DNA from 3 places in the Paenibacillus sp. FSL R5-0713 genome. Region 1 is predicted to be linked to each of the others. Evidence: riboswitches for the same ligand, from Rfam matches in the RefSeq annotation. Region 1 holds a riboswitch; each other region holds the start of a gene.
What was found. Region 1 has a riboswitch for thiamine pyrophosphate ahead of MKZ12_RS04450 (ABC transporter ATP-binding protein). Riboswitches for the same ligand answer to the same signal wherever they lie in the genome.
Positions count from the first base shown of each region.

Region 2: another riboswitch for thiamine pyrophosphate. It lies ahead of MKZ12_RS02315 (ABC transporter substrate-binding protein); the one in region 1 lies ahead of MKZ12_RS04450 (ABC transporter ATP-binding protein).
Region 3: another riboswitch for thiamine pyrophosphate. It lies ahead of thiC (phosphomethylpyrimidine synthase ThiC); the one in region 1 lies ahead of MKZ12_RS04450 (ABC transporter ATP-binding protein).

Region 1 is NZ_CP150229.1:979,952-990,880, reverse strand. Features, by position in the region: gene MKZ12_RS04470 (copper amine oxidase N-terminal domain-containing protein) at 1-790, shown strand, start outside; gene MKZ12_RS04465 (pectate lyase) at 979-1,647, opposite strand; gene MKZ12_RS04460 (radical SAM/SPASM domain-containing protein) at 1,997-2,872, opposite strand; gene MKZ12_RS04455 (aspartate/glutamate racemase family protein) at 2,991-3,701, opposite strand; TPP riboswitch at 3,987-4,089, shown strand; gene MKZ12_RS04450 (ABC transporter ATP-binding protein) at 4,266-5,033, shown strand; gene MKZ12_RS04445 (ABC transporter permease) at 5,020-5,823, shown strand; gene MKZ12_RS04440 (ABC transporter substrate-binding protein) at 6,003-7,076, shown strand; gene thiM (hydroxyethylthiazole kinase) at 8,224-9,036, shown strand; gene thiD (bifunctional hydroxymethylpyrimidine kinase/phosphomethylpyrimidine kinase) at 9,033-9,845, shown strand; gene thiE (thiamine phosphate synthase) at 9,845-10,510, shown strand; gene MKZ12_RS04420 (MerR family transcriptional regulator) at 10,874-10,929, shown strand, end outside.
Region 2 is NZ_CP150229.1:472,857-483,785, reverse strand. Features, by position in the region: gene MKZ12_RS02330 (MFS transporter) at 1-278, shown strand, start outside; gene MKZ12_RS02325 (hypothetical protein) at 639-1,073, opposite strand; gene MKZ12_RS02320 (phospholipase D family protein) at 1,281-2,681, opposite strand; TPP riboswitch at 2,919-3,031, shown strand; gene MKZ12_RS02315 (ABC transporter substrate-binding protein) at 3,251-4,291, shown strand; gene MKZ12_RS02310 (thiamine-binding protein) at 4,516-4,806, shown strand; gene MKZ12_RS02305 (ABC transporter permease) at 4,806-5,564, shown strand; gene MKZ12_RS02300 (ABC transporter ATP-binding protein) at 5,604-6,512, shown strand; gene MKZ12_RS02295 (TatD family hydrolase) at 6,618-7,424, shown strand; gene nfsA (oxygen-insensitive NADPH nitroreductase) at 7,557-8,300, opposite strand; gene MKZ12_RS02285 (TetR family transcriptional regulator) at 8,293-8,892, opposite strand; gene MKZ12_RS02280 (ABC transporter permease) at 9,063-10,220, opposite strand; gene MKZ12_RS02275 (heavy metal translocating P-type ATPase) at 10,574-10,929, opposite strand, start outside.
Region 3 is NZ_CP150229.1:706,706-717,634, forward strand. Features, by position in the region: gene MKZ12_RS03320 (alpha/beta fold hydrolase) at 83-1,108, opposite strand; gene MKZ12_RS03325 (IclR family transcriptional regulator) at 1,468-2,211, shown strand; TPP riboswitch at 2,359-2,472, shown strand; gene thiC (phosphomethylpyrimidine synthase ThiC) at 2,892-4,676, shown strand; gene MKZ12_RS03335 (hypothetical protein) at 5,009-5,698, opposite strand; gene MKZ12_RS03340 (hypothetical protein) at 5,876-6,043, opposite strand; gene MKZ12_RS03345 (zinc ribbon domain-containing protein) at 6,499-7,317, opposite strand; gene MKZ12_RS03350 (YafY family protein) at 7,399-8,349, opposite strand; gene MKZ12_RS03355 (response regulator transcription factor) at 8,609-9,307, shown strand; gene MKZ12_RS03360 (HAMP domain-containing sensor histidine kinase) at 9,300-10,388, shown strand; gene MKZ12_RS03365 (M15 family metallopeptidase) at 10,488-10,929, shown strand, end outside.

The DNA of each region.
Region 1 (10,929 bases):
ATATGAAGTTGTCATCCGGCAGGGGACCATGTACGTGGCATTGACTGAGCTTCAATTCCTCGGCAACTATACGTTTGGCTACAATAACAAAACAAAAGAGATCAGCATTAGCACAGGCAGCGATAATTATGTCCTTAAACCTAATAGCAAGACAATGAAGAAAAATGACCAAAATGCAACATTGTCTTCCGCCCCGATTCTGGTGAATGGTAAAGCGATGCTTCCGCTCCGTGCCATTGGTGAGGCTTTTGGTACGAAGGTGCAGTGGAATCAGAAGGCCAAGGAAGCCTACATTTACACTACCGATGCTACGATTGTAAAAGAATATAACAGTTCTGATCTGACTGTGGCGCGCGAAGCCGCACTTCATCTGCCACGCTTCTCTGAACTCGGACAAACACGTCTGGATATTCGCAACCCTCTGGGTCCGGTGGATTCCTCCATTAAATACATTTTTGAAAAAGGCAAAAAAGATCGTTTCTTCGTTGTGGAGGATAACGATCTGGTCAGTTATTATGTTCTTAAAAATGGAAGTGCACTGCTGCGATGGCAGGCCAACATCAGCAATAATGCAGGAACTATCGGTGACCTGTTCTTTATTAAAACCAAAGCCGTTGCTGAAGCAGGAACTCGTCCTTCCGTAGCAGGTCAAACACTCGTATCATTCAAGTACTCTCGCATGCTTGAAGAAACCTCATATGAGGTCATAAACAAGTTGGGCTCCACGGATAGCGGTTCCGTTGCCCCCGAGCATGGCAAAGTCATCGTTGAGGTTCCGGGAGAGAAATAATATGTGCCTCCACAATGAAACATTACTCAGCAGAACTATACTATGGTGACATCTGCATTACAAAGAGCGTTCCTCAAAGTCAGTGTGACAATGACCTTGGGACGCTCTTTTTTTGGCGTTATATTCCGGCTTACTTCCAATTAAGTGGAGCTTATATTTTTAACAACTCCAGCGATTGAGTCTCTCGTTTAATATTGGACATTGCCGGATTGACTGGTTTTACCTGAAGCAAATCCCTTGAACAGGGTTGGCACTTTGGAATAGCGGGTATTCGTAATTTTCCCTTGAGATACACTGCTATCTGTACGCATAATAGCATCTTTCACATTGGAAATATTGGAGTTATCCAGCGTCATGTTAACTGCGAAGGTCGTTCCACCATTTTGACGTACCAGCTTGCCGATATCATCTGCACGGAAATTTTTGATGTTAATCGTTCCGGCTGCATTGATCTGGAATACTTTATCATAGGCCTTATACGCCGCACCGCCGGTAATGTTGACCGTTCCGGCCGACTTCAATGTGAGTGCATCCTCACCCACATCCTCCCAGACTACATTTGATATATTACAGTTGCCATAACAGTGAACACCATCGGCAGCAGGGTATCCGATATTTACATTTTTGAGCGTAGCCCCTGCCTCCAGACGAAATACCGGTTTCTGATTCTCTGCTTGAGACCCGTCACCCAATGTGGAAGGATTGGCTACAAATGTTTTGCCTTGACCGTCATAAGTCGTGCCCGCTGGAACAATAATCGTTGAATTAACAACTGTAGGCGCAGCAGCAGCGGGAACCGCACCAAATATGGAAGCAACCAAACCAGCAGACAACAACAACGTCAACATTTTTTTCATTACTTTATTCCTCCCTTATTCTCTCGTTATGGATCGTGTACAAGCCTGTGCTTGTACTGAAAGTTCGCCAGAGGTGCACCTCTGCCCAACTCACAACCTAATCCTACCAAATAAGGAAGGTAACTAGAATAATCATTAGATCAGATATATCCTGACATCGCATAATGACTGTCATATCGGCATTTTTTGCAAGTCAGGATCTTTGAACAATATGCTGATATCAACCTCTGGTATGCTCATTTGTAACGTAAGTACCTCTGACTTTAATCCCCAGTAAACAAGAAAGATCACTACATTTGTCTTTCAAATGTGTGATCTTGAATGGCTTCCAGCTTGCTGTTATAAGATGTCAGGCTCCAAACCTCTGACGATAACCGCACTTTCGACACAACTCTTCCACAGCTTCCCGCTTGGAAAAGCCATATACCAGATTGTTCGCTCGCTCCCCTTCAATGATCTCTGAGAATGACTTCTCGTGCACATTACCCAGGTTAATCACACCCTCGCCATCGAGACAGCATGGAACCACCGTTCCATCCACTAGCACAGCCGCCTGACTACGCAATGCGTGGCAGAAGCCTTTGCCGTCATCTTCAGGTGCATCCAGACTTGGCCACTGGAACTCGTGGTCCTGATTCAGGTATACATTCGGAGCAATTTTGACGCCGCTGCCTGGAACCACTTTTTCCTCAATGCGGAAGTCCAGATTGAATTCACGTTCCAGCACTTCAAGGGTCTCCCGATTTCGATTCATCTGAGCATTCGTGAAGTTATCCTGCGTCAGATTCCACAGTCGGAATGAAATGATGACATTGTGCTTAACGGCCTCGTGTACAAAGGACAAAATATGACGCAGGTATCCGTCACGATCTGTTGAACCTTCGTGCCCATCGAAGCTGTGCAGGGAGAAGTTCATCTGACGCAGCGCCGGTTTACCAAGCAATTTATGCTGAGTCTTGGGCAGCAGTGTACCATTCGTTGTAATATTCACCTTGAGTCCCTTCTCGTGTGCGGAATCTAGCAGAAGATCTATTTTGGGATGCAACAAGGGTTCGCCTTTGACATGTAGATAAATATGATTGGTATGTGGTTTAACTTGTTCCAGTATATTGTTGAAGACTTCAGGGTCAATGAATCCTTTGGCACGCTGCGTCTGCGGACAGAAGCTGCAAGCCAGATTGCAGATACTCGTGATCTCAATATATACTTTTTTGAACGTTTTCAACTTGGGTCCCCATTCTGCCTAGGAGGGAGAACAATCCCACCTGCATTTTGTGATCCGGCCTGTACGGCCCATCCCTATTATATCGAGTTCATGAGCCAAGGTAAATCAGAGAACGGGTTTATCGGGTTGAGTCAAATGATTTGGCTAGTGCCAAATGAACAGATTCAATCGCATGAATATGTGTTGTATCAAATAATGGAACTTCTGAATCCTCTACTTTTACTAATAATCCAATTTCGGTGCAACCTAATATGATTCCCTCAGCTCCATCATCAACCAGCCTTTGGATCACCTTTTTATAATAATCCCTTGATAAGGGCTCAATTTTCCCTAAACATAATTCCTCGTATATTATTTTATTGACAACTTTTCTATCCTCTTCATTCGGTATCAAAACCTTAATACCATTAAATTCAATTCGTTTTTTATAAAAGTCTTGTTCCATCGTATATTTGGTTCCGAGTAAACCAACCGTACTTATATGGGACTTATGAATTTGATTTGCTGTTGCATCAGCAATATGTACGATGGGTAGTGTCACTTTTTCTTCAATATGTTTAATCACTTTATGCATCGTATTTGTACAAATTACAATCATTTCTGCTCCTGCCTTTTCCAAAGACTGAGCAGCATTCCCTAATAATTCACCAGCGCTTTCCCAATCACCTTCAGCTTGATAACGCTCGACCTCTTCAAAATTCACGCTATATAAAATGCACTTGGCTGAATGCAATCCTCCCAATTTATTTTTCACTTCTTCATTAATAATTCGATAATATTCTAACGATGACTCCCAGCTCATTCCACCAATAAGACCAATCGTTCTCATATTACACGTCCCCTTCCATTGATTACATCCCGAAAGCAGTGTATAGAAATTCAGTAGATATTGTATCGTATCTATTTCATTAAATAAACCTGCCACAGTAAGAGGAGTTGAGGAAACTGGAGCAATTCCGGCAACGGATTAATGCGTCTGCCCGAATAATCTGGCTGTGCAATCCTAATAATCCGAACGGAACCATTTTCAGATCAGTACTCACATTCTTTCTGAGCGCCCCTTTACATTCCACTTGCATGTGATATATGCTGAACACATAACTGCATATCTTGAACAATGCACTAGGGGAGCCTTACGGCTGAGACGAATCGAATGATTCGGACCCTTTGAACCTGATCTGGATCATACCAGCGGAGGGAAGTGGAGCGGCCTTTCAGTAAGCGGATTTTTTCATGTTGATGATGAATTTTAATGTGAATTGAACTTACAGACCCACTCATTTCTCCGGAAATGGGTGGGTCTTTTTCGCGTTCTGCGGGCAGATCAGCAGGTGTAATGAAAGATCCCGCAGTTTGAAGTTGAATTTGGAATAACAAGGGGGAACAGAACGAGATGGATAATAACATAACCATTCACAACATGAGCTACGCTTTCCCGGGAAAAAGGGATTCCCCCGTGCTCTCCAATGTGTCGATGCGTGTTACCAACGGCGAATTCGTCTCGCTCATCGGCTCCAGCGGCTCCGGTAAAAGCACCCTTTTCAAGCTGCTGGCAGGCCTGCTTGAGCCAACCCACGGAACCATTGAAATTCCTTGGGTCCCTGATGGAAAGCGACTGGGGCAGGTGGCCTACATGCCGCAAAAGGACCTCCTGTTATCCTGGCGAACCGTCATGGAGAATTGCATGCTCCCCGCTGAACTTGCTCCAGGGCGACAGGATAAGGGAAAAATTCGCGCAGACATTATGGCAGGGCTCGACAGATTTGGCTTATCCGGCTACGCGCATGCTTACCCGGACGAGCTGTCGGGTGGCATGCGCCAACGTGTCGCGCTGCTTCGTACTTTGTTGACAGGTGGCCAACTCTTGCTGCTGGATGAACCATTCGGCGCACTCGATGCCTTAACCAAACGCGAGATGCATCGCTGGCTACTGGAGCTGTGGGAAGATCTGGGCAAAACCGTGTTGTTCATTACGCATGATATTGAAGAGGCCCTGCTACTCAGTGATCGAATTATCCTGTTAACTCCGGGGAGCCAAGGCCAACCGCTACAAGATTTGACGGTACCTTTGCCACGTCCAAGACATTCGGACATGATCTACGAACCGGCGCTCGTTCAGATGAGACGACGACTGGAGGAACAATTGCATGCGAGAGAATAACTTGGGAAACTGCATGAAGAATAGCGTAAGGCGTTGGCTTGACCGTTATGGTCTGTTTCTTTGGCTCCTGCTCTTGCTGCTTGTCTTCTGGGAGTGGATTGTGCGTATGGGATGGGTGCCCTCCTTCATCATTCCAGCCCCAACGGCGATTGCCAACTCCCTGTATGAGCATCGTCACCTCCTGCTGGCTACACATCTGCCTGCTACCTTGATGGAGGTTGTTGTTGGTTTTGGCTTGTCCATTGGTGCCGGGATTGCACTTGCAACTGGTATGCATATGAATCGGTCGATTGAAAAAGCGTTATATCCCTTCATCGTAATCAGTCAGACGATCCCGTTGATTGCCCTGTCCCCCGTCTTCATCCTATGGTTTGGCTACACGCTGTGGAGCAAAGTTGCGGTGGTGTTCCTGATCGCTTTCTTTCCCATTGTGGTGAGTACCTACGATGGACTTCGCCAAGGCGATCCAGAGCAGCGTGAACTACTGCTCACCATGGGAGCCAGCACGTGGGATATTTTTCGCAAACTCCAGGTTCCACTGGCACTTCCCGCCTTCTTCTCGGGGCTAAAGATGTCTGTGGTGTACTGCGTGGTTGGTGCAACGATAGGCGAATGGCTCGGTGGCAGTAAAGGTCTCGGATACTTCAGCCGCCGCATGTCCAGCAACATGAACACGGACGCGATGTTCGCCGCTATTGTGCTGTTATCCCTGCTCGGGATCGTTTTGTTTGTACTGATTGCCTGGCTGGAGAAACGGTTTGGCACTCGGCGCCATGAAGCGAAAAAATAGCTGGATAAAACGTAGAGAGAATTTAGATTTTAGATGTTACTACAAGAATTACGCTCTACACAACATAACTTATGCACCATTTCAGCAGCTAACTTCAATCAGTACATTGTCACCTTATCCGTTAACATACTGCTGTCCATTTTCTACAAACCCAAACGATGAAATGAGGAACTTCATTTATGACTAACAAAGGTATATACTCCCTGCTTCCCATTATGCTCATAAGCCTGTTGCTGATCGTTAGCGGATGCGGCAACACGGGTGCTGGCAAAAACACGCCAACAACAGAATCGGAAACCAATGCACAGCAAGCAAACTCGCCTGTAACAGAACCAGCATCAGACACCAAAGATAAACTGTCCATCATGCTCGACTGGTACCCCAATGCAGTACATTCCTTCATCTATGTAGCTCAGGAAAATGGATACTTTGCAGACCAAGGTCTGGATGTCGACATTCAGATGCCTGCGGATACCAATGACTCACTCAAACTTGTTGCTGCCGGTAAAATCGATCTGGCTCTAAGCTATCAGCCTCAAATCTTGCTCGCGCGTAGTGAGAACATTCCTGTACGTTCCATTGCTGCTGTTGTTCGCCACCCGCTCGTACATCTGTTGACCGAAGCAAATGGCAACGTGCGTTCACCCAAAGACCTTGAAGGAAAGACGGTTGGCTATTCTTCGATTCCGCTGTATGACGCGATGGTACGGACGATGATCAGCCAAGATGGTGGCAACCCAGACAACATGAATCTGGTCGACGTTGGATTCGATCTGATTCCTTCCCTGGCTTCCGGACAGGCGGACGCGATTATGGGTGGTTTTATTAACCATGAACAATTGATTTTGGAGAAAGAAGGCCATGCCATGAAATCGATTAACCCTGTCGACTATGGCGTGCCTGATTATTATGAATTGGTCCTGACTGCAAGTGAAGCTGGTATGGAAGCCAAAAAAGAACAACTGACCCGGTTCGTCAAAGCGATCCAGGAAGGACAGAAATATGTCACGGAGCATCCAGAAGAAGCCTTGAATATTCTGCTTGCTCATGAGAATGAAACATCTCCGCTTGACCCGGAGATCGAAACCAAAAGCCTGGCTATTCTACTGCCACTCATGAATGAAGAAGGTCAACCGTTTGGTCGGCAGGAAATGGAGTCGTGGGAGAATGTACGTGCATGGCTCGTTGCAACTGAAATGATTCCTGAATCGGTGAAAGCCGAGGATGCGTTTATTAATCTGCAAGGAGAGTAAGTAAAGAAAAGCCACGAGGATAAAGGGAAAGTGACTAAAAGAAAGGGATCGGCAAGTAAGAGGAATGAATAGAAAGTTAGCAAGGACGTGGCGTTAGGGGCAACAAGGTTTGCAGTATGTAAAAGGTTTCCGTAATGGAACTGGCTGGAGCAAGGAGTGGAGAATCATAATCTTTAACAATTCTACGTGACTTGATGTGCAATTGAGTACCTTGATATGCATTTGGGTGGCATGATATGCGATCGAGTACCTTGTATGCGTTTGGATGACATGGTATGCGATCGAGTACCTTGTATACGTTTGGATGACATGGTATGCGATCGAGTACCTTGTATACGTTTAGGCGGCTTGGAGCTATGCATTTGTTCATGTACATTAGCGCACATCTTCAAATCTACCGGGAGCTGAATCGCGTCCTAATGTGTTCGGAGTAGAGCATGCGGCGAGCGCTAACGAATCTGAGACGTCTTATTCGAGGATTTAAAGTAGTCTCAGAAATCTAAGGAATCTGAGACACGCAATATTAGAATAAACAGCCGTTTGCATCGTTTTAATCAAGGAATTCAGGGAAATAACGTGTCTGACGTTCCTTACATTTCAAAAGTAGGATTTGATTAGCCAAATAAGATGTCCCGGGTTCTTTAGAAACACCGTCTAAACCTGCGGAAGGAATTCGCCAAAAGAGCTACCAGCTTGGTTTAGGTTTGGGTTTCAAGACTATATTTGAACGCCAAGTCCTTCACTATACTGCTTGCCTGAATTAGGAGACTTACCCTGGGTTCACTTTCTGTATATTGCGTTGTTTTACTGTTGCATTGTTACATTGCTGTACTGTTGTACTGTCGCGTTTTTGTATTATTACTATTTTTTGCGAATTACATTTTTATGTGGCTCTACCTTTTAGCTGTTTCAATCAAGGCTAGATATTGATCGTTTGTTCTTCCATATCCAGTTACATTAATCCATCTTTATTGCATTATGAATTGGATTTATCTTTTACATCTGCTTTTACCGCTGTAACGTCTCTCGGTGTCTTTACACTATTCGCCCTGCTCAACACGGAGACTCATATCCTATTATTCTGTTGAGTGACTCTGCATATCAGGCTTCTGCCGGTGGCGTTACTTCAAAACAAGGAGGAAATTATATGTCTTATCTGAAACGTGTTCGTACGCAAAATCCGCTGGTACACAATATCACCAACCTTGTCGTTGCTCCCTTTACAGCCAATGGTTTGCTTGCACTTGGTGCATCCCCATTTATGGCTTATGCTCATGAAGAGGTCGCTGATGTTGCCAAGATGTCAGGAGCCGTGGTGCTCAACATTGGCACACTCGATGATAAAATCGTTCAGGCCATCCGTCTGGCAGGCCAATCGGCTAATGCGCATCATGTACCTGTGGTGCTAGATCCCGTCGGCGCAGGCGCAACCGCCTATCGTACAGAAACCGTTCAGATGCTCGTTCGTGAGCTTCGCCTCACGGTACTGCGCGGCAATGTGGCGGAGGTTGCCAATGTCATCGGTGAGAGCTGGAGTATCAAAGGTGTGGACGCGGGATCAGGTGAGGGTGACCGGATCGGCATAGCGGAGCGGGCAGCGCATAAACTTGGCTGTGTCGTGGTCATTACCGGTAAAGAAGATATCATTACCGATGGACAATCTACATTCCTCACGAGTAATGGACATGCCCTGCTCACTCAGGTCACAGGTGCTGGCTGTCTGCTAAGTTCGGTGATTGGCGCTTTTACAGCCATTGCGGAATCCGAAGACGATCTTCCAGGCAGTGTTGTTGAAGCACTCGCTTTTTATGGCGTAGCGGCTGAACTGGCGGCAGAGAAGACGGCTCATCAGGGGCCGGGCAGCTTCCAGATTGAATTCTTGAATCAACTGGCACAAGTAACACCCGACCTTGTGGCAGAACGCGCACAGATTCGTCTGATCCGTGGAGGTGTGGTATGAGCATTCCTCAAGCCCTAACCATTGCAGGCTCCGATAACGGGGGCGGTGCAGGAATTCAGGCTGATCTGAAAACATTTCAGGAGCTTGGCGTATACGGCATGACGGTTATCACCGCTATTGCTGCACAAAATACAACAGGTGTACAGGGAGTCTTCCCCATCCCTTACGATGGCATTGCCCAGCAATTGGACTCAACCGGAGAAGACTTTCAGCCAACTGCGGTGAAGACCGGCATGTTATATAGTGCCGAGATTATTCGACTCGTCGCTGAGAAGTGGCAGCAATATGATTGGTCTAATCTGGTCATCGATCCCGTGATGGTCGCCAAAGGCGGAGCCCCCCTGCTCCAGCAGGAAGCTGTACAGGCGCTGATTACAGAGCTGTTGCCCCATGCCCTGATCACAACACCTAATATTCCGGAAGCCGAACTGCTTACCGGAATGTCCATCACGAATCTTAGTCAGCGGGAAGAAGCCGCGAGACGGATTGTACAAATGGGCTCGACGTATGCTTTGGTCAAAGGTGGTCATGATGAAGGAAGTGGCATGATCGTGGATGTAGTCTACGATGGGCAGTCTTTTCATTATCTGGAGAATGTTCGTGTGGTAACACGTCATACACACGGAACGGGATGCACATACTCTGCTGCGATCACCGCAGAGTTAGCAAAGGGTTCACCTGTTCTGGCTGCCGTAACGACCGCGAGAGCATTCATTCAGGCAGCCATTGAAGACGAGCTGGGGATTGGGGCCGGACATGGGCCAACAAATCATTTTGCGTATCAGCGCAGACAGCGGGGTGAGCAGTGATGCGCCCTTGGGATGCAGAAGCGGTACAACGTGCGATGCAGGTGTATTTGGTCATGGGCAGCGTAAATACGACGCAAGACCCCGTCGAGGTGCTGCGCCAAGCCATTGCTGGCGGCATTACGCTATTCCAGTTCCGCGAAAAGGGAACTGGCGCCCTGATCGGCGAAGCTCGCATGACGCTTGCGATGCGGCTTCGCGAGGTGTGCAGCCAGCACGAGGTCCCGTTCATCGTGAACGATGATGTGGAGCTGGCTGTAGCGGTGGAGGCCGACGGCGTGCATGTCGGCCAGGATGATGCGGACGCGGCGCTGGTACGCGCCCGCATTGGCGCTGGGCGGATGCTTGGCGTATCCGCCCACGCTGTGGATGAGGCGCGCCGTGCTGTGCAGGCGGGCGCCGACTACCTTGGCGTCGGGCCCATGTACCCGACGCGCTCCAAAGCGGATGCCCACGCTGTGCTGGGCCCCGCAGGGGTGGCGGAACTGCGCGCCGCAGGCATCGCAGTTCCGATTGTGGGTATCGGCGGCATTACGCCCGATACCACGGCCGCCGTGATGGCGGCTGGAGCCGACGGCGTAGCCGTCATCTCCGCCATCGCGGGCGCGGCCGACGTGTGCGCAGCGGCTGCGCAGTTCGCTGCGGCAGTGCGCGGGATGCGGGCGTAGCCCTGCTTCCCTGCACAGCCAGCCCGCGGGCTGCACCGAATACATGGTGCAGCCACAACCCACAACCAATCGCTCTCCTCTCCATAACAGAGGAGCTCCACAACACCCCTACGGCGCGGCAGCAGCCCATGTCTTCGACAGAAGCCCAGCCGCCACCCTACAGTGACTGAATAATGCAATTATTTCGTCCACCTATTCACATCTAGTCATATCTAGCCACATTCCAATCAGCCCTAGTCACATCCAGTAACCAATCCATGATCAAGATGCAGCTTCCTGCCGCATCTTGTTTTTTACATTTTCAACTGTTGACTCTCACGTAACGTGACACTGTACAATCAGTGTTGTAAGGAGGTTTCACTCATGGCCATGAAGGTAAAAGAAGTTGCTGAACTTGCCTCAATCAGTGTGCGCACACT
Region 2 (10,929 bases), 510 kb from region 1:
TCTTGCTGCTCGGACTTGCCATGTCAGGCATTTTCTCGATTGCCCTAGTCTTCGCCAGTAAACTGCTGCCTGGAACCGAAGAATCCACACCCAGCATTTTGATTGCCTCAGGTGGGGTTGGCGGTGCCATTTTGCCTTTGACCACGGGATGGAGTCTTGATCATCTGGAGGTTAATCAGTCTGCATGGATGCTTGCTATCTTTGCAGTTGGCCTGCTTGTCATTAGCGTGATCACGTACCAGTGGCAGAACAAACATGTGGTCGATCCAGCAACTTAACAGCTATGGGTGATACAGTCCAGAGCCACAGAATCAGAATTACCTATTAAAGAAATCGAAATGTCTACTGTCATGACTTGACGGTAGACATTTTTGGTAGCGTTACTCTGTTTTTTACGAACCCAGCACACGCTATTCCGCTCCATTTCTGTATGTTCGAAATCTAACGAACCTTAGAGAAGTTATTGTAGATAATTAGCTTCAAATCAAGGTCTTGTTGCATTTTTTTGGCATATTAACGCCGCTGAGATTCGTTAGATTTTTCATTCCCCAAGAACCGACTTAATAAAGTGTTCTCGATTCGTTACGATCTATTCATTTGCACAAGATTGCCCAGGAAATACTTTAAGGCCATCGGAATTACACACTTTTGTTAACAGTAGGCATTATATGCCCGTTGCTCTTGATGAATTTACCGAATACATATCGTACGAGCGGCCCTAGAATGATCAACTGATATGGAAGTGCCAGACTGAAATTACGAGCGATTGTATGCAGGTACGTACCAAGTACGGATACCCCATTTAATTGGTCCGCAAGATACGCTGAAATCATTCCGTACAAAGACATGATCAGAACCATGCCAATCACCATAAAAAATGACATGACCAGCACACCAAGGATCTTGTTGGACTTGTCAAAAGGTAAGGAAAATGCAATTTTTCTCGCTACTGGGCCAACAATGAAGGACTCTACCAGAAAAGCGATGACAAAACACAATAGGAATTGAAACAGGATCTCAAGCGGGGACAACTTGCCAAGTATCCCAGTGTGCCACAAATTGAAAGTCATCATCACCAGGACCATTCCTGTACACATCATTAAGCCGAAAATAATTTGTTCCTTCTTGCTCGTTGGCAATTCTCTCATCCTCTCTGTTTACCTTCGTAATTATAGAGATGATGACCCCCACCACATAAGTGAACATTCCGTGAACAAATCTGATTTTCAAGTTTTGATAAACCGGAGAAAAAGTTAAGCTCAAGAGAATACGATTTTTTTCTACAACATAAATTTCCAGAGAAAAGACAGTTTGGATAACGCTGTGATTGCTATTCGTTTGAAAATAGAGCCTTTCTGATTCGTAGATTCTGCTGGATGTTCATCTTTAACCGCAAGTGTACTATGTGCACGTTTGATATCCATAGCCTCTGTAAGTTGGTTGGCGAATGCAGAACCGGAAATGACCACAGCGGATTCGGTATTTAGGAAGGCAGATCTGGGATCAAGATTATACGAACCAACCATGCTGAGGTAATCATCCATGACAAATGATTTGCCGTGTATGGAATAAGGGCCTTCGTATTCATATATGGCCAGACTGGTATCAAGTAACCGTTCCTTAGAGCTTAAGTATCCCGCGAAAGCCAAAGGGTTAGGGGTCTGCTGGATTGAATTGGTTAGCATGACCCATTCTGCTTTTGGATTCATCGACAGATGTACTGCTTTCTCCATTTTTTTGGTGGGAATGGCATATGGCGTCTGAAGGTACACTTTCGAGTTTGCTTGATTGGCGAAATGAACAAATGTCCTCCACATGATCGGGTCTTTATACAGCCTTTTGATTGGATTGTGAATGAAAGCAACGTGGTCGGAATGAAGCGCTCCTTGAACCCATTCCTTTGGCAACACTTTAACAAAAGGATCGCTCTGATCTTGTGCTTCTTTATATAACTCAGCCAGTTGAGCCAGCTCTTTTAACCCTTTTGCATGATGCTGACGTTTTGCATGTTTTTCTGGTTTGGTGAATGGATGGTTCCATAACTGATCTAGATATTGTTTCATTTCAACAACCGTGCTGTTCGTATTATCGTTTGCATTGTAAACAAGGACATCGCGATCAAAAACATAGTCTTTTGGGGGTTGCAATGCCATATATTTATCACCAATATTTTGGCCGCCAATGATGCCATATGTGTTGTCGACAAGAAGGATCTTGTCATGCAGACGATTATGCCATGTCCATGGCATAAATAGGTGGAGTGGTTCATAATATCTTAATTCCACATTGGGATGAGCTGCAATGGCATCTGGAATATCACGCAATTCTCCGCGCATGCTGTGAAAAATCCCGTCTAAAATGATTCGAACTTGAACCCCCCGATCAGCCGCATCGAATAAAGCAGCAAAAAAAATCTGAGATGTTTTTCCTTTTTGAATGGAGTAATAGGCCAGGTCGATGCTTGTTTTTGCCTCTCGAATGGTCTGGATTCTCACCTGTCCCGATTGAAAGCCGTCCTCCAGGAGCATAACGCGATCTGTTGTACTTCCTTCTGTTAACGATTTTTGCATATCCGTATTTTCGATAGCAGATGGAGACGGAACCAAAAATAAAAGGTAGGCTGTGAAAAAAACGTAGGCACTATAACACAGAATCATTGCGATTATGGTTTTAAGGATCATTCAGTACTCCCCCATTTTTATGTAAAAGTATTTATTGGTATAGCAGTACTATCTCCTTTTGTACCTAAATTATGTTGTTTAAATGAATCAAGCTGCTCGGCTCAAGGCCAAACGATCAAAAACTAAAGCGGCTTAGAAGCAAATAGACGATGACCGGAAATCCGTTCCCATCCAGTTCCTGACTGGACACGACTGGGCCTCTGGCCTATAATTACACCTAGTAATGCCCGTAACTTCATAGTTTCCCAGGGGAGTCGGAATTGGCCGGCTGAGAGTGTATCCCACCAAGATACTAACCCTTAGACCTGATCTGGATCATGCCAGCGTAGGAATCGGAGTATATCGAAATGGCACAGCCCTATGGCTGAACGCCACCTCTCTAACGCCTGCACGCGTCCCGGATTACGGGGCGCTTTTTTAATGTTCTTTTATATAGCCAGAGAGCTAAAAAAAGTGACGTTATCCGGATCATAGCTGGTATAAATCTGTCGATTTATGCAAGAAGCTTGGATATGAAGCCAAGGAGTACCCGTGCCACTGGCCGGACATACCGAAGGAGAGAATCACAGATGAAATGGCGTAAAACAATGGGACTGTTGCTCTTATGTGTACTACTGGTGACTGTGGCCGCATGTGGCGGTAAAGAAGCTGCCCCGGCTGAACAGAACGGCAGCACGAATACGGAGAGCAGCAATGAAGGTGACAACGCAGCCCTCAAGGATGTTAAAGTGGTGCTCGACTGGACACCAAATACGAATCATACCGGCTTGTATGCGGCCGTAGATCAAGGTTTTTATAAGGCTGAAGGCTTGAATGTGGAGATTGTTCAGCCAGGTGCCGGCGGCGCCGATACGATGGTTGCTTCCAATGAAGTGCCATTTGGCGTAAGTTATCAGGAAAGTGTAACTCAAGCCCGTACACAAGGGGTTCCACTCGTCTCCATCGCAGCAGTTATTCAGCATAATACATCCGGATTTGCTGCTCCGGCAGATCGGAATATTAAATCACCGAAAGATTTTGAAGGCAAAACTTATGGCGGCTGGGGTTCCCCAGTGGAAGAAGCCGTGATGCAATCCATTATGGAAGGCGAAGGCGCCGACGTATCCAAAGTGAAAAACATTAACATGGGTGACGCTGACTTTTTCACCGCTGTAAAACGGGATATTGATTTCGCGTGGATTTTCTACGCTTGGACGGGGATTGAAGCTGAACTACGCGGAGAACCGATCGACATGTTATATGTGAAGGATTATTCAGATGCACTGGATTACTACACGCCTGTTCTCGTAACGAACGAGCAGACCATTCAGAACGACCCTGAGTTGGTGAAAGCATTCCTGAAAGCCACTTCAGAAGGATATCAATACGCAATTGATCATCCCGAAGAAGCAGCGAATATCCTGATCAAGGCCGTACCGGATCTGGACAAGGAATTGGTACTGGCAAGCCAGAAATGGCTGAGTCCGAAGTACACGGATGACGCCCCGCGCTGGGGAGAACAGAAACAGGAAGTGTGGCAGAACTACACCGACTGGATGTTTAGCAAAAAACTGCTGGATGAACAGGTTGACGTGAGCAAAGCATATACGAACGCGTTTTTACCCCAATAAAATATCTCATATAAAACGAACTTAATATTTACACGAGGACGGAGAGGACAGAAATAACGTGAAAAAGCGAAGCGGTCGCCTTTATCACCGGATTTTCCCTTTAGAGAAAGGGAATCAAAAAAATCTGGGGATAACAGCGATTGGAAGGTTATTCTGTCATCGAAGTGGCAAGTGTAACCGTTATTAGTTCATTTTATATATCACGAAAGGAGCCGTGATCTCTCATGGCAAGCACATTACTTAGCATTCAGGTTATTCCAAAAACGCCAAATGGCGAGAACTCATATCCTTATGTAGATCGCGCCATTGAAGTTATTCAGCAATCTGGCCTGAAATATCAGGTGAACGCGCTCGACACCACGATGGAAGGGGAACTGGAGGAACTGCTGGAGGTTGTCCGCAAAATGCACGAAGTACTCGTCGAGGCTGGCAGCCCAAGCATCATCTCCCAGATCAAAATCGCCCATAGCCCTACTGGCTTCAGCATGGATACCCTGACGGAGAAGTACCGCTAATGAATGCCTATTTCAAAAGTGTATGGCCGCCCTTCGTGGCGGTTATTCTCTTTATAGCGTTATGGCAGGGAGCTGTATCCCTGTTCCACATCGAGAAATGGATGCTGCCCGCACCGTCCGATATCGCCCGCGAAGCGGCATCCCAAGCGGAGCGACTGGGCATGCATGCCTCCGCAACCATTCAGTTAACCCTGATCGGATTCGCCGCTGGAACAGCGGTTGGATTACTGATTGCAATGGTGCTGCATTTGGTGCCTTTTCTCAAGTCAGCCCTGTATCCTTTACTTATTCTTAGTCAAAACATACCGACCATCGCGCTCGCACCGCTCCTGTTAATCTGGTTCGGATTCGGGCTGTTGCCCAAGCTGATTACCATCATATTAGTCTGCTTTTTCCCCGTTGCGGTGGCGGCCATGGACGGCTTGACCCGTACAGATGCAGCGATGATGAACTATATGCGCATGGCTGGTGCCAAACGTCGTCATATCTTCTGGAAGCTGGAACTACCCCATGCCCTGCCCTCCGTGTTCTCCGGTGTCAAAATTGCCGCTACCTATAGCGTGATGGGTGCCATCATTGCCGAATGGATTGGTGCAGACAAGGGTATTGGTTATTATATGATGCTGCAAAAATCAGCTTATCGCACAGATCGCTTATTCGTGGCAATCATGATTATTGTCGCGCTCAGCTTGCTGCTCTTCCTGCTCATCGCGTTGCTGGAGAAGCTGCTCGTGCGCTGGCGGCCACAGAAGCGATAACAAAGCATGTAAGTCTATATATTAGGAAGTGATCAGCATATGAATCAGCAACAGGACGAACACGTCCAGCCTGAACGGGGAGCACGCACATTGGAACCAAAGCACGGTGAAAAAATTTACTCGACTAATTCCGGGCTACCGACATATACGACTGCTGCTTCGGTTCCACCTGCACTGGACGTCGTGGATGTTCATGCATCATTTCGTGAACGACGGAGCAGGCTACCGGTGTTGAACGGCCTGTCCCTGACTGTGAAGCAAGGTGAGTTTGTCGCTATCGTTGGGCCATCCGGCTGTGGCAAAAGCACCCTGTTCCATATCATCGGTGGTCTGCTGAAGCCACAGGAAGGGCAAGTGCTCATGAACGGTCACGATGTTACGGGCCAACGTGGCAAAATCAGTTATATGCCACAACAGCCTGCCCTTTTCCCTTGGCGTACCATTGAAGACAATGTACTGCTTGCTGGTGAAGTAGCTATGGATACTCCTCCCCGGGCTGAAGCACTTGCGGAGGCTCGAAAATGGTTAAGTAGCGTGGGTCTTGCCGGATTCGAGCAGGCATACCCGCATATGCTGTCGGGCGGTATGCAGCAACGCGCTGCATTCCTGCGCGCCCTGCTTAGTCCGCAGGAGTTGATGCTGCTGGACGAACCCTTCAGCGCGCTGGATGCACTCACACGTAGCGACATGCAGCGCTGGCTGCTCGATATCTGGGAACAGAACCGTCGTTCGGTGCTGTTCATCACCCATAATATCGAAGAAGCATTGCTGCTTGCGGATCGGGTCTATGTATTATCCAACCGGCCTGCAACGGTGTTGCATGAGGTACATGTTCCTTTTGATCGCCCTAGACGAGAAGAAATTACGGAGGAATCCGCCTTTCTGGAGCGTAAACGGCAGATTGCACAGTGGATGAGAGAAGAACAGCAGAAAGCCCGCCTATCTTGATAGCGCGGGTTTTAAAGTTATTATTTTCCTTTAATGGGTGATCCAACACAAGAAATTCTGCGTACCATAGATAAAATATATAGGAACACAAGGAGGAATTCCCTCGTGCATTCTCAAGCTTTTGCTCCATTGATCGATGCTCATATTCACTTGGATCAGTATACCCCTGATGAACAACGTGAAATGTTGCTATCATTTTCGTCTCAGCAGGTCGAAGCGGTCATTGCGGTATCCATGAATCTGGCTTCTGCCCAGGCCAATCTGGAGCTTGCTAATCAATATCCACGCACTATATATCCAGCCTTCGGTTTTCATCCGGAACAGGAACTGCCATCCACCGCAGAGATGGACCTGTTCTTCCAATGGATTGAGCAGCATATGGGACAAGCCACAGCTATAGGAGAAGTCGGCCTTCCCTATTACAATCGACTGGAGGCTGAGCAAGCAGGACAGCACTTCGATCAGAGCGGGTATATCGAGCTGCTTGAACGTTTCATCCAACTCGCGAAAAAGCACAACAAACCGCTTGTCCTTCATGCTGTATACGAAGATGCGGATATCGTCTGTGATCTGCTGGAGCAAAATCATTTCCGACGTGCTCATTTCCACTGGTTCAAAGGGTCCCGCGAAACGGTAAAACGCATGGCAGACAACGGTTATTTCATCTCTTTCACGCCAGATATTCGTTATGAAGATGAGATTCGTGAACTCGCCCGGCAATATCCAGCAGAACAAGTCATGGCCGAGACCGACGGCCCTTGGCCCTTCGAAGGGCCGTTTCAGGGACGAATGACACACCCTGCAATGACCAGACAAGTCATTCAAGCATGGAGTGAGATCACCGGCATGGGAACCGACCGGGCCGCCCGTCTCTTTTATCAGAATACAAAGCGTTTCTATGGCTTAACTTGATTACAATCTGGTAGAAGCAAGCGCACTCGCTTGCCCTGCCAGCACAACACAAAGAAGCCAGTCGACTTTTCCCCGACTGACTTCTAATTTACATATATATAAGTGGAACAAAATTTTTACCTTCCGTTCAACTTAACGCTTCAGGAATCCTTTGCCTTCCAGGAACGGTCTCACCTGCAACCGTGCCGGCTCAGTCAGGCGCTTCGCCATCAGTTCGGACCATGGGGTCGTTCGTTCTCCATTGGTCCGTTCTTTCATGTACGCAGTTGTAGTCTCATCATACTGCTCAACACCTTTGAGGCTCTGCTCGGCATTATAGCGATTATGATGCAGAACGGCTTCCAATGGCAGGCGTGGCCGAATTCCTGTTTCCTGATCTGCAACACCAATACACATGCCGTACACCGGATATACCCCTTCCGGCAATCCCAACAGCTCAGCGACTTCTTCAATCCGGGTACGAAGCCCGCCGATATATACAATTCCGAAGCCAAGAGATTCGGCTGCAAGAGCGGCATTCTGGGAAGCCAGAGCAGCATCAATCGTGGCTACCATGAAATTCTCGGTCGAATCGGCATACGATTCCTTCTCAGGAAGATGACGTTTCGCAGCATCACTCAGCCGATATAGGTCAGCACACCACACGAGAAACACGGGACATTCATTGACGTAGGCCTGATTGCCTGCCAATTCAGCCAGCTTGGCTTTTTGCTCCGATTCAGTCACGGCAATCACGGTGTAAGCTTGTACACTGCTTGAAGAAGAAGCCATCTGCCCTGCCGATACAATGGCTGCAAGCTGCTCATCACTTACCGGGTCTGGCTTAAATTTTCGTACAGAGCGGTGTTTCATCATCAACTCAATGGTTTCATTCATGGCGGTTCACTCCCAATCCTCGAAGTACGAACTCAATGGTCTGCTCCGCGAGCTCGTCTGTATTCATATGTTGATAATCAAAGCCAAATCGTGAATTCTTGGCCCGTTTGTGTGCCAAAGCCACACCCATAACCTGAAGCATTGCATAAGATACGGACTCGATTTGGAACAATCCCTGGTCCTTTCCTTCTTGCAGCAGTTCCCTCACGCGTGTCCAGACGGGGTCCAGAAAACGAAATACGGTAGCTGTGCGATGTGTACGCAGTGTAATTTCAAGCTGCACAATATCGCTCATCTCCCGATCTGTCATCGTGAACTTCACAACTTCACCAATAATTCGTCGGATACCTTCCACAGGCGAGGACATGGACTCTTCCGCCAACGAGTTCATCATATGATCGGGGAAGAAATGTTCAAATAATGCCTCGAACACCTTTTCTTTGCCGCCAAAATGGTATGAGACCAGTGACACGTTTGCCCCCGCCTCATCACAGATTTGACGAACACTCGTCCCGTCATACCCCTGCTGTGCAAAAAGCTTCTTGGCTGCAAGCAGTATCCTCGTTTTGATATCCAACTCCGGTTCCGTCATTCCGTCCCGCTCCCTCTTGTCCGTTCATTTCGTTCGCTCCAGCTCAAGGGCTGCAGTCATGTACTCTATCTGTCTATTATATTACACCAAGCACCCCGATGAAACTCATCGGGGTGCTTGTCCTATCCTATTGTCCTATCTTATGAAGCAATTACAATGCTTCTGCTATATTAGTTGGCGCGAGCCGGGCTTGGTGCGCCAGCTGGCATGCGTTGTTTTTTCAACAACGTCACCACCAGGGACAAAGCAACAGCAACCAACAGTACAACCACGATGGAGCCCGCAGCAGATTGAACTCCTGGGCCTCCCAACTGCACGCTCAGAATACCCTGAACGGCGTATGTTGCAGGCAGGTACTGCCCAATGCCGCTATAGAAGCTGTTCAGCAATTCACGCGGTACCATTGCACCGGAGGATACCAGTTGCAGGGACAGTGAGATGATGTTGAACAGACTTCCTGCGGGTCCGAAGCAGATCAGGAAGAACTGGGAGAAGAACATGAACGTGCACAGGAAGAGTGCCTGGAACAACCAGAACGCGACGAATCCTTGCGCAATCTGTCCACCCAGTGCAACGATCAACGATGATCCCAACAAGGAAACAACCAATGCAGAACCCACGTTGATGACTACTCTTGCGCCAAACAACGTCAATCGGGAATAGGTAGATGAGAGCATACCCATCGCTGTCTGGAGATTCATCCCCATGATCATGGCACCTACATAGGAAGCCAATACCATCATCATCGGCACCATCTGGTTATTCATCCCGTTAACCGGGTTAATCGACGTTGTCGTTCCTTCCACTCGGGTGGTCAGGTTTGTAGCGGCTTCAGCAGCCTGCTCGGCAGGCGCACCTGAAGCGGTTAACACCGTCTGTACCCCTTGTGCTGTAGCTTGTTTGTTAATTGTGTTTGTCACACTTTGTGATACACCTTGCATCATGCTTTTAATCGTAACCGGGTTCGCTTCATTAATGGTGTATTTAATCTCGGCGGTGGAGCTAGCCGTCTGAAGCAGTTCGTTGAACCCAGCCGGAATATCCAGCACCATGTGTACTTTGTGATGATTCAACTGATCCAACGCTTCAGTTGCACTCAGATTGGATACGGTATGGAAAGGCAGTGTTCCTGCGAGCGAATCCGCAATTCCTTTGGACATTTCACCATCCTCGTTCACAATCGCAACCGTTAATTCTTTCGTACGGTCATTTACTCCAGAATATGCGGTCATCCAGATCACGCTAAAGATCACTTGGAACATAAGTGCTGTTACGATCCCTACAATCACTGGCGGTTTTTTAAACAATGTACGTAAAGCCTGTAACATAAAAGGTGTCCTCCATTACTCAAAATAGTTCTAATTTGATTTAAACAGTTGTTTGAATCAAACGATCGTTTAAATTTTATGTGAATATGACCATATTGTCAACTCATTTTTGAAATATTCAGAAAATATAAGATTTATTCATGAATGTAATTAATTCATTTTCACAAAATAGCATAATACCAACTTTTCTCCATAGAAAAGGACATCTAGACCAACGATTCAGGCCGTACTTCTCTGGCGATTCAAACTGTCTCTTCTCAACAAAAAGCGCGGCCCGCCTGCAGCGAACCGCGCATGTAATATCCTCACTTTGTTACAATGAGGCATTGAATATCTCTGTAAACATGGGCCGGTCAGCCATTTCTATTCAGCTTCATGCGTTGCAGTCGCAGCGCATTCAGGACAACCGACACGGAACTGAACGCCATCGCCGCCCCTGCCAGCCATGGGGCCAAGAAGCCAACTGACGCAATGGGAATACCAATAACGTTGTATCCGAGTGCCCAGAATAAGTTTTGTTTGATATTCCCCATCGTGCGCCGGCTCATCTCAATCGCATCTGCAATGCTGTTCAGATCACCACGCATCAAGGTAATATCCGCCGCTTCCATCGCTACATCCGTTCCTGTTCCAATGGCCATCCCAATATCAGCAGTAGCGAGTGCTGGAGCATCATTAATGCCGTCACCTACCATCGCAACTTTCAGGC
Region 3 (10,929 bases), 270 kb from region 1:
CGGGCTGTTGTCCTATGAGTGCAAAAAAAAGAGCCCCTGAGGGGCTCAAGAATCAACGGAAAATCCGATGATTGAAATTTGGTTATTCTCCACTATTCGTGTTCTGCACATCGTCACTGCTTGTTTTCGTTACATGACTCAGGAAAGTCGAGACACGGCGCAGATATTCCTTTGGATGCTCCCGGAAGATCAACTCATGGTGTGCATCCTGGACGATCCATACATCCGAGTACGGATTGGTCTGGTTGGCGGCGAGCTGTTCTGCAATCGGGTAAGGCGCCTTCTCATCTTCCGTACCATGAATGAAGAAAATCGGGAACGGATAATCTTCCTTTTTCACTTCCTGGTATGGAATCTGCTGCAATCCAGTACCATTCAGAACAGGGAACAACAGTTTCATGATCTCCAGTGTAGGCTGACGCGGCAGATCGATCTGGTTATGAATGTTGTGGTACAGCGTATCCGGCTCAAGCAGGAACGTACTGTCCAGAATCATCGCATCCACTTCCTGTGTAATCAGTCCGGTTTGAAGCGCCGTACCGGCACCCATGGAGAAACCCCAGACTACCAGTTCCTGCGCACCGCGCTGCTTGGCGAACTGGATGGCACCCAGCAATTGCTGTGACTCAGCCTTGCCACCTGTGGCTACAGCTTTGTTCACCTGTGAGGCGAAGCCATAATCGAACATGACCACATTGAAGCCAAGTTGATGGGCATAGTGTGCCAGGTCATACATGGGTACCCATGTTTCTTCACGATTGGCACCATAGCCGTGACTGAAAATAATCGTTTTGCTTGCGGCATTGTCAGCAGGGATATACCATCCTTGCATTGTCCGGCTGCCATCTGCTGCCGGGAACGTGATGTCTTCGTACTTCATATTCTTGGCCTGCATCGGATTGGAGAAGACAGGCGCTACAGTCGGGTTGGATAATACCCATGCGATGTAACCATGCAGTGCAATAAAACAAAACAATAGAAAAAATACAACGGAGAGCAGCAGCGCTACGATAATATGTTTGAACCGAATCAGCCTCGGTGATAGGGAAGAGGGCAGATCGGACACTTTTGTTTGCAGCGGGGCTTCGCTCTGGGATGTTGGATACATGAATGCCCCTCCTTTGAAGTTCAGTTGAAGATAACAACGACATGAAAAGAGAATTGCGTTTATTTCAGAGCCTGCTTCAGAGCGATATCTTAATGTAATATATCTTTATCGTATGTTCCAATATAGTCAAAGTCAATTGATTGAGGGCATTTGTTACGCAATTGTTATATAGTTCTTAAGATATATGGGTAACATTACCTTAGTGTGTAAATTACAGGGGATTAAGTCTTATAAAAAGGAAAATTTTACACGTTGGTCTATTTCAATTTTGGCTCTTTTTGGTTTACAGATGAGACCGTTTCTCATATAATTTATGTAACCAAGTTTCATGTGATGAAACATGAGGAGGGCATTATGCCATGGAAGATCGCAAGTTAACCGTCCGGGCTGTGGAACGGGCGCTGGATATATTATTATGTTTTACCACACGCAGTGATCTGGGACTCACCGAGATTGCCAGCCAGATCGGCCTGCACAAAAGTACAGTGCACCGCTTGATGGCTACACTGGAGGATCGAGGATTCGTAATCCGCGATGCAGCAACAGAGAAGTATCGACTAGGCATCCGAATCTGGGAGCTGTCGGCTCATATGTCCCGCAGTGATGATCCCGCTATTCTGCTGCTGCCTGCGATGGAGCGACTGAGAGATCGATTGGGGGAGACCGTGAGTCTGTACCTGCGGGATGGCAGTGAACGGATTCGGATTCAGGCGGTGCAAAGTGATCAGGCGATTCGCCGAGTCGCTCCAGTCGGTGTTAGACTCCCGCTGTCTGTTGGCGCATCCAGCAAAGTCTTGATGGCGTTTGCCACGGACGAGGATCGTGAGGAACTGATGAACGGGCCGGAGTGGCCGGTGTTTATTGATCCGGCGGTGTATTTGGCGCAAATGGGAGATATCCGGGATAACGGATATGCGACGAGTTATGAGGAGCGTGAGCCGGGAGCTGCAGCGGTATCTGTACCGATTATGGATCGCCGAGGCAATATTGCAGCTGCTCTCTCGGTCTCAGGGCCTGTCAGCCGACTTTCGCAGGAGACTTTGCACGAATACGCACCTGTGCTAAAGGAAGCTGCTACGCAGATGGGGCTCATGTTATCCTGATATTGATGTAAGGTTTTTCTCCAATTGGGTTGGTGTTCTGGAATATAAAGGTTGTTTTTATGTTCCGGTTGCGCTACTCTGTAATGGACGGCCCATCGGGGTCAGCTTCATTGAATATGAACAGCGGCTTATGTATGCCGCAACTTTTAACGTTACTGGGGGAGTCCGAATTGTCCGGACTGAGACGGAATCGCATGAGATTCCGGACCCTTTGCACCTGATCTGGATCATACCAGCGTAGGGAAGTAATCGGCGATATGACCACAACCACCACATGTGTGACTCTTGCAGGACTCCGTTATGGAGCTGCAACCAGGAGCATTATTGGTGATGGGCATTAAAGTCGGTTCCTTCGGGGGCCGGCTTTTTTTATATACAGTGGACGGGCGAGATAATACACATTCCATGGACTGTTTTTTCAATAACCTGCAAAAGTGGGCTTGGAGAGAGCAATCATTATAGATTTATGATCTGTGGTAACCTCCGTTCTGTCGTTAACTGTACATGAATAATGTCTCCCCCTTGGTCTGGTGTAGGATCGCTCTTTCTTCTCTGCGCTCTGCATGATTTGGGACAGGTGCGTAAGCGAGCTGATGACGATGCCAACCAAACCAAGTGAACGAACACGGAGGAGGAGACGAGCAAACATGAGTACAGGAAACCAAACGGGACAACAAGCGATGGAACAGGAACATAACGGTCAGCAGGTGGAAAAGGAAACAGGAGCGGCCGGACGGGTTCAGCCCTTTCCGGGTAGCCGCAAAGTCTACATTCAGGGCTCACGGCCGGACATAGTTGTACCGGAGCGTGAGATAGCCCTTCATGACACGAATACTCCCCAAGGGGTGGAGCATAACGAACCGCTGCGTGTCTACGATACGAGCGGCCCCATGACTGATCCCGAATTCCAGATGGATATTCGGAAGGGGTTACCCGCGCTCCGAAATCATTGGATTATGGAACGCGGTGATGTTGAAGCATATGATGGCAGAGCCGTTCAACCCGAGGATAACGGACTAAAGCCCGGAGGGCGGAGAGCCGGGGCAGAGGAATACCCTGGATTTCGGGGACAACCACTGCGTGCTCAGGCTGGGCGCTGTGTCACCCAGATGCACTACGCAAGGCAGGGCGTCATTACACCAGAAATGGAGTATGCCGCTATCCGTGAAGGGGTGGAACCGGAATTTGTGCGGCAGGAGCTGGCAAGTGGACGGGCGATTCTGCCATCCAACATCAATCACCCAGAGAGTGAGCCGATGTTGATCGGTCGTCATTTTCACGTGAAGATCAATGCCAATATAGGTAACTCTGCCGTATCTTCCTCCATCGAGGAAGAGGTTGAGAAGATGACCTGGGCGGTACGATGGGGATCGGATACCGTGATGGATCTCTCGACAGGTAAAAACATTCATACCACCCGGGAATGGATCATCCGCAATTCACCTGTACCGATTGGTACGGTGCCGCTGTATCAGGCACTGGAGAAGGTGAATGGCGAAGCGGAAGCGCTGACCTGGGAATTGTACCGAGACACGCTCATTGAGCAGGCAGAGCAGGGCGTGGACTACTTTACGATTCATGCAGGTGTGCTGCTGCGTTATATCCCCATGACCGCCAAGCGGATGACAGGTATTGTATCCCGGGGCGGGTCCATTATGGCAGCATGGTGCCTTGCGCATCATCAGGAGAATTTTTTGTACACTCATTTCGAAGAAATCTGCGAGATTATGAAAAGGTATGATGTGGCGTTTTCGCTGGGAGATGGACTTCGTCCAGGCAGCATCTACGATGCGAATGACGAAGCTCAGATGGCGGAACTGGCTACGCTCGGGGAACTGACGCAGATCGCATGGAAGCATGATGTGCAGGTAATGATCGAAGGCCCGGGGCATGTACCGATGCACAAGATCAAGGAGAATGTGGATCTACAGATGGAGATATGCCAAGAGGCACCGTTCTACACTCTGGGGCCACTGACGACCGATATTGCCCCGGGATACGATCACATTACGTCCGCCATTGGTGCGGCTATGATTGGCTGGTTTGGCACGTCGATGCTCTGTTACGTCACGCCAAAAGAACATCTGGGCTTGCCTAACAAGGATGATGTACGGGAAGGGGTTATTGCCTACAAGATCGCGGCCCATGCCGCTGATCTGGCGAAAGGCCATCCGCGTGCTCAGCGCCGGGATGATGCATTGTCCAAGGCACGCTTCGAGTTCCGCTGGCGGGATCAGTTTAACCTGTCACTCGACCCGGAACGGGCACTGTCCTACCATGATGAGACGTTGCCGGCAGAAGGGGCCAAAGAAGCTCATTTCTGCTCGATGTGCGGACCGAAGTTCTGTAGCATGCGCATTACGCAGGACATTCGTGCCTTTGCGGCGGATAAAGGATTGTCCGAGAATGAGGCTGTAGCAGCGGGCATGCAGGAAAAGGCTGAGGAATATCGGACACGGTCCTAGGCGCTGGTACAGCTTAACCTTGGCAATCTGAAATAGTGATAAAGCCGTTCTTCTCTGTCATTGCAGAGAAGAACGGCTTTTTTTGATTCAATGATATGATTTTAAACTCTATGAGCGCTCTCCGTGTTGTTCAAAACTAGCTTTGCGACTGTTCGTGGTCCATAGCTTATATAAAATGCCTGTGATAACAAATAGGAGGGCATCACTAAGTTTAGGGGCACCTCCGTATAGAAATGCAGAACAGGAAAAACCTACGATAAACAGAACAACAATATAGAGGAAATGCATATTAGTTCACCTCGTTAATTAGTGGTGTTAGTTAGTAAGTGAGTTCATTGCGGTGCTATGCCCAAATTCTTCTCCAAATGCGCCGCAAGCAATGCCAACGGACTATGGATCGCAATGCCTGTGTCTGCAGTAACCTGTGCAGCAGCGGGAGCCATAGACAGTTGAGCTGCCACTACCGTTTTACCCGGATACTGCTCAGCAATCTGCTGTAATCCCTCACGTACCGCTTCGAGATACCCTTGCTGATCTCCACGCATAATTAACTCAAACGTCCCAGGGATACACACCACTTCCGTCTGAGATGCCTTGGCAACGTGTGGCTGCCCATTCTCATCCTTGTGCTGTAACGCCTGATTCACCCGTGCCATCGTTCCTTCAATGGTTGCCGGGTTGGTGAAGGCTATGATGTAATCTCCTGGTACTCGCCGCAACTTCTGCAATAGCGGATCATCTATGCCAATCACAGGCACAGGGACCTCTGTGGCTTCCTGCTCCAGTACTGCCGCAAACAGGGTACACGTGACCAGAATGGCATCGGCATGACACTCGGCGATCCATCGGAGCGTCTGAGCTACTTTCTCGTGGATGACGACATCGGAAAAGTCAGCGTCATGTTTAAGACGATCCAGGCCTGGATCGACGTAATGGACCAATTCAACTTCATAAGCAGCAAGCGTCTCTTCAATTAAGGCGATGTTGGAATAGTGAGCGTGAAAACAACCGATGGTGATCATGTGCTAAATCCCCTTTTACAGTTCGTATAATGTGATGGTAATCGTAGATATTTAAACCATTATAGAAACATGCCTGAGAACTGTACAGTTGTTTGCGATTCAACGCCAATAACCGTCCTCCCGCCAAGCTGCGGAAAGACGGTTCATAACCGGACTGGCAATCGTCCAGCTTTCATTTTATCTAAGGGAAGGAGAAGCATTTTTCTTCGCCATTTTTTGCTGTAAAATTTCATGAAAGGATAGACCTTGAGTGTTCTCATTCTCCTTTTTAGGAGCAGTGGTCGCCGTGTTGCGCGGATATTGGTGATGGTACGGGATCATTTGCTGAATAGGCATGCGGATCATCTTGGTTCCTCCTTTGAAGCATATTTGTGAATTATGTATTTCGACTGGTTACCCTGCCAGGTGCGCATATAGGTATATGTGACTTGTTAGACGAAATAGAAGAGTTTAAAGCGTAATTCCAATTGGATTGTAGTGATTTTACCCCGTATTCAGGAGATGTAAACGGTTTTAGGGAAATTCAGGAGTAAAGAACCTGATTTGAAAGGTTTTGTGTGGGAGGATGGAATCGGTTGTTATGTGAATAGTCCCAATTTTAAGGAAGTCAATGGTACCCGCTTATGAGGCATATTGTCTGGTTGAATAGGTAGATTACATGCTAACTAACTTGGTACTATAGGCGGTTGTATCACGGGAGGAACATCAAAAAAACTGCCGGGTGAACTCGGCAGCTTGCATGATATGCAGAAGGATGTGAGGAAAATTAGGATCCAGTCTGAGTTGATATAGTGTTGGTTTTATCTACTATCTCGAACGGCGATGTATATATCGACTTGTACATTTTCGGGGTTCAGGCTGCGTTCATCATACAATTCAAAATCTCCGGTGAACGTACGATCACTTTGCTTCTCCCATGCCCATACGGCTCCCCAGGCTTCGTGAGCAACCTCTGCCATTGGCCCTTTTCTGGAAGTGAATACGGCGTAAGTTGCAGGCGGGAGCAGAATGTCGTCCAATCCTTCAGGCAATGATTCCTCCGAACTGATCTCATGCCCTACCAGTATGGTGTACTCTCCGTTTATGCCATCGGTATAATTCGTGTAACAGCCATAACGAGCAGCTTCGGGTGCAGGGAGGTGCTCTGAGGCAAAATAATTGTTCCAGAGACCTTGGATACAGCCTTTGCCACTAATCTCAATGGCATTGGTTGTGCGGGCGGATATGCCGGCCAGGCGTTTGCCTGGGAGTGTGACATAACGAACGGGCTGGGCAGATAACGATAGAGTTGTTGTAACCTGACCCGGTATAGCGGAAGTGGCAGAGTTTTCAGCCGGAGATACTTCGTGTTGATCCGTTGTATTCGTGCGCCAACGTTTCAAAAAAGGAAGCTGATTACGCAGCATCGAACGAGCGGATTCCTCATCCATGCCCTCGTCCTTCAGAATGGCGGTGCACATCTCCGTCATGCCTTCAAGCGAGATTCCTGGCTGTGCAAACTTCCCATCCTTGTAACAATAGATACAGTACTCACGGGTTGTGCCTCCATCTGCCTCCGTTCCGAATTGGGCAGGGGTGGTGAGTGGCATGCCGCAGCTTTGACATACAGTAACGTTCATCTTTTATTCCTCCTTGGGTATATATGCAACTTCAACCTGAACATATTTGAAGTATACGGGGAGGAACTGGACAGCTGTCTGTCAGGTTTGAGCGGAGGTTTTATAATTTTGAACAATTTGTTCGGCTATACGGCACACATTATCCCGAATATGCAACGGTTCCAGCACCTCAACATCCGCCCCAAAGCCCAAGATGAAGCCGTACAGCCAGTTATCTTCTGGAAAAGCGACCTGGCTGATATAATAGCCGTTCCCGTCAGGCAATACATTTTCAATACCGAACCATTCCTCTGCAAGATGATGGACACGGGCATGGAATCTCAGGGTAATCCCAATCTGGTTGTCTGGTCGGCTCCATTCCTGCTGCCACGGTCGGTCTTGAAGGTTGATGGATTTTCGTTCAAAGTGCTCTGCAGCAAGAGAGACGTCTTTCATACGAACCAGCTTGAACATGCGGAATTCATTTCGTTCATGGCAAAAAGCATACAGATACCACGCGTGCCTCTTCAGTACAAGCGTGTGGGGTTCAACTGTACGATAGGTCTGTGCACCTTCGGCGCTGCAATAGGCAAAATAAATGCATTGAAGCAGATCGATTCCCTGATCAATAACTTTTAATTTCTGTTGTAGCGCTTCAGGGTGCGTCCATGTTGAATGATCCACGATGAATCGGTGCGTGCTGGCTTGAAAATCTTCATTTTTGGCTTCCGGAACGATACTGCTTAGTTTCTCCACCAGTAGTTCACGTGCAGCATTTGTATGTGAGGTGGATATGCTGCGCAGGGCGGTGACGATGGAAACAAGATCCTTGTCGGTTAACAGATTGCGATCCAGACGATACCCTTCCGCCAGACCGATGCCTCCGCTTGCTCCCTGATAGGTCACGACCGGAATCCCGGCTTGTCCCAATGTGTCGATATCCCGATAGATCGTCCGGATGGAAACTTCAAACATATCGGCCAGGTCTTTTGCCTGTAATCGCCCCCGGTTGATAAGCAGTACAACGATGGCTAACAAACGCTCCAGTTTCATAGCTACCTCTTCCTTTTTTTATTTGTGTTTATATAAATGAGCTATTTCTTTTACACTTGAACGGAGAGGACAGAAAAAACCTGGAGAAGCGAAGCGCTCGCCTAAAAGCTTTCTGGAAGGAAGCTTCGGAAGCATACGCTATCACCGGATTTTCCCCTTTGGAAGAGGGAACATTGCTTTCAATTGTTTATCTTGTACTTATCTGTTAGATTCATAGGTGTTATATTGCTCAGCATCCCATATAGGAGTGAAATAAGCAATGAAGCGAATTACGATTCTGATTGCGGACGATGAAGTAGAGATCGCGGATCTGGTGGCTTTACATTTACAAAAAGAAGGATATCATACCGTCAAGGCATCTGACGGACAGTCGGCACTACAGGCGATTCAGACATATGCCATTGATTTGGCCGTACTGGACATTATGATGCCGGGTATGGACGGGTACGAGGTGACTCGTAAAATACGGGAGCAGCATCATTTCCCGATCATTTTCCTGAGTGCCAAAACCTCGGACATGGATAAAATTACGGGGCTGGTGATGGGTGCCGATGATTATATGACCAAACCGTTTAACCCGATGGAGCTTGTAGCACGCGTGAATTCTCAATTGCGGCGCTCATTGCAATTCAGCCAGTCCACAGCGGCGGTTCAGCGCTCGATTCTGGAAAAGGGCGGACTTGTCATTGTACCGGAGCAGCATAGCGTGACGCTTTACGGTAAACCGCTGGAGTTAACACCGAAGGAATTTGATATTTTAGTGTTGCTTGCGAGCAATCCAAAACAGGTCTTTAGCGCAGAAAGCATTTTTGAAAAGGTATGGGGAGAGGCTTATTTCGAAAGTGGCAATACCGTTATGGTACATATCCGGACGCTGCGCAAGAAGCTCGGAGAAGATGTGGACAAGAACAAGTTTATCAAAACCATCTGGGGCGTGGGGTACACGTTCAATGACTAAACGCAGAAGCTTTCGCACAACGATGATTATGCTGGTCGGTCTGAGCATGCTGTCTTCTGGCGCCGTAACATTTATCGTGTACAGGCTGTTGCAGATGTATTATGCAGGGGTCAGGAGAGAAGATCCGCTGGCGGAATATCGTAATATCATGAGAAGTATTGGCGATCTATATGTCTTTATGCTGCTCTTCATCCCGCTTGCAATTTTGTTTTTCTACTTGTTTACAAGACCCTATGTCACGTATTTCAAAGAGATTTCCGCAGGCATTAATCACTTGGCGAATGGAGACTTTCAGCATCGTGTACAGATTTCTTCGAAGGATGAGTTAGGTACGATTGCGGAGGATGTGAATCTGGCAAGTGAGAAGCTAAGGGAAGCGGTGGAACGAGGTGACTTTGCCGAGAACAGCAAAGACCAGCTTATCGTAAACCTTGCGCATGACCTGCGAACGCCGCTGACCTCTGTGCTTGGATATTTGGACCTGCTCATGAAGGATGATCAGCTGACAGAGGAGCAAGTAAGACACTTTACATCGATTGCATTCACCAAATCACAGCGTCTGGAGAAGCTGATTGATGATTTGTTCGAAATTACCCGCATGAATTATGGCATGTTGCCTATAAACAAAACACGGCTGGATCTTAGCGAACTGCTGAAGCAGATGAACGAAGAGCTCTATCCTGTATTTGAAAAGAATCATCTGATTACCCGGTTGAAAATAGACACTGAACTTACCATCTCCGGTGATGGTGAGCTGCTGGCTCGTGTGTTCGAGAATCTGCTGATTAACGCTGCACGGCACGGCAAGGACGGCATGTACGTGGATATTAACGGATATCGTGAAGCAGACCGGATCATTATTCAGGTGATTAACTATGGGGGACATATTCGTCCGGAAGAATTGCCGCATATCTTCGATATGTATTACACAGGAGATCGTGCCCGAACCCCTCAAGAGGGTGGGACAGGCCTTGGCCTATTTATTGCCCGCAATATTGTAGAGCAACATGACGGTACGATTTCGGCCCAGAGCGATGTGGTACGGACGCAATTCGAAGTTCGTTTGCCGGTATTCCAATAAGGTTCAACGTATAATTTAAGAAAAACTTTAAAATTGCCCTGCTTTTTCTTTAACTTGTTTTGTCTATCCTTGATGTATGAGTTAAAAGGAGGAACAAGCATGAAAAAGTGGGGCTTTTTAATATGTATCGTTTTGGTTGGATATATTGTTACACAATCACCGGGATGGCTTCAGCAGAAGAATGAGCTGCCCATCGAGATTCAGAATACGCGTGAAAATCCCGCAGGTTATACGGTATCCGTCACAGGAAATATTCAGGATCAGGTACATAAGGGCAATTTGTTACTGGTTAATAAGCAATACCCCGTTCACGAGGAGGGGGTTAGATCCGATATTGTATATGTGGCGGATGAGGATGATCTGCTTCGTGGATATGGAATAATGGATCGGAAAATCATGTTATCCCGACTGGTGGCGCAGGAGTTTCAGAAGATGGTTGAGGCAGCAGGGGAAGAGGGAGTTCGATATTTTCTCATGAGCAGTGGGTACAGGGACTTTGAGAAGCAGGACGAGCTATATCAGGAAATGGGTTCAGACTATG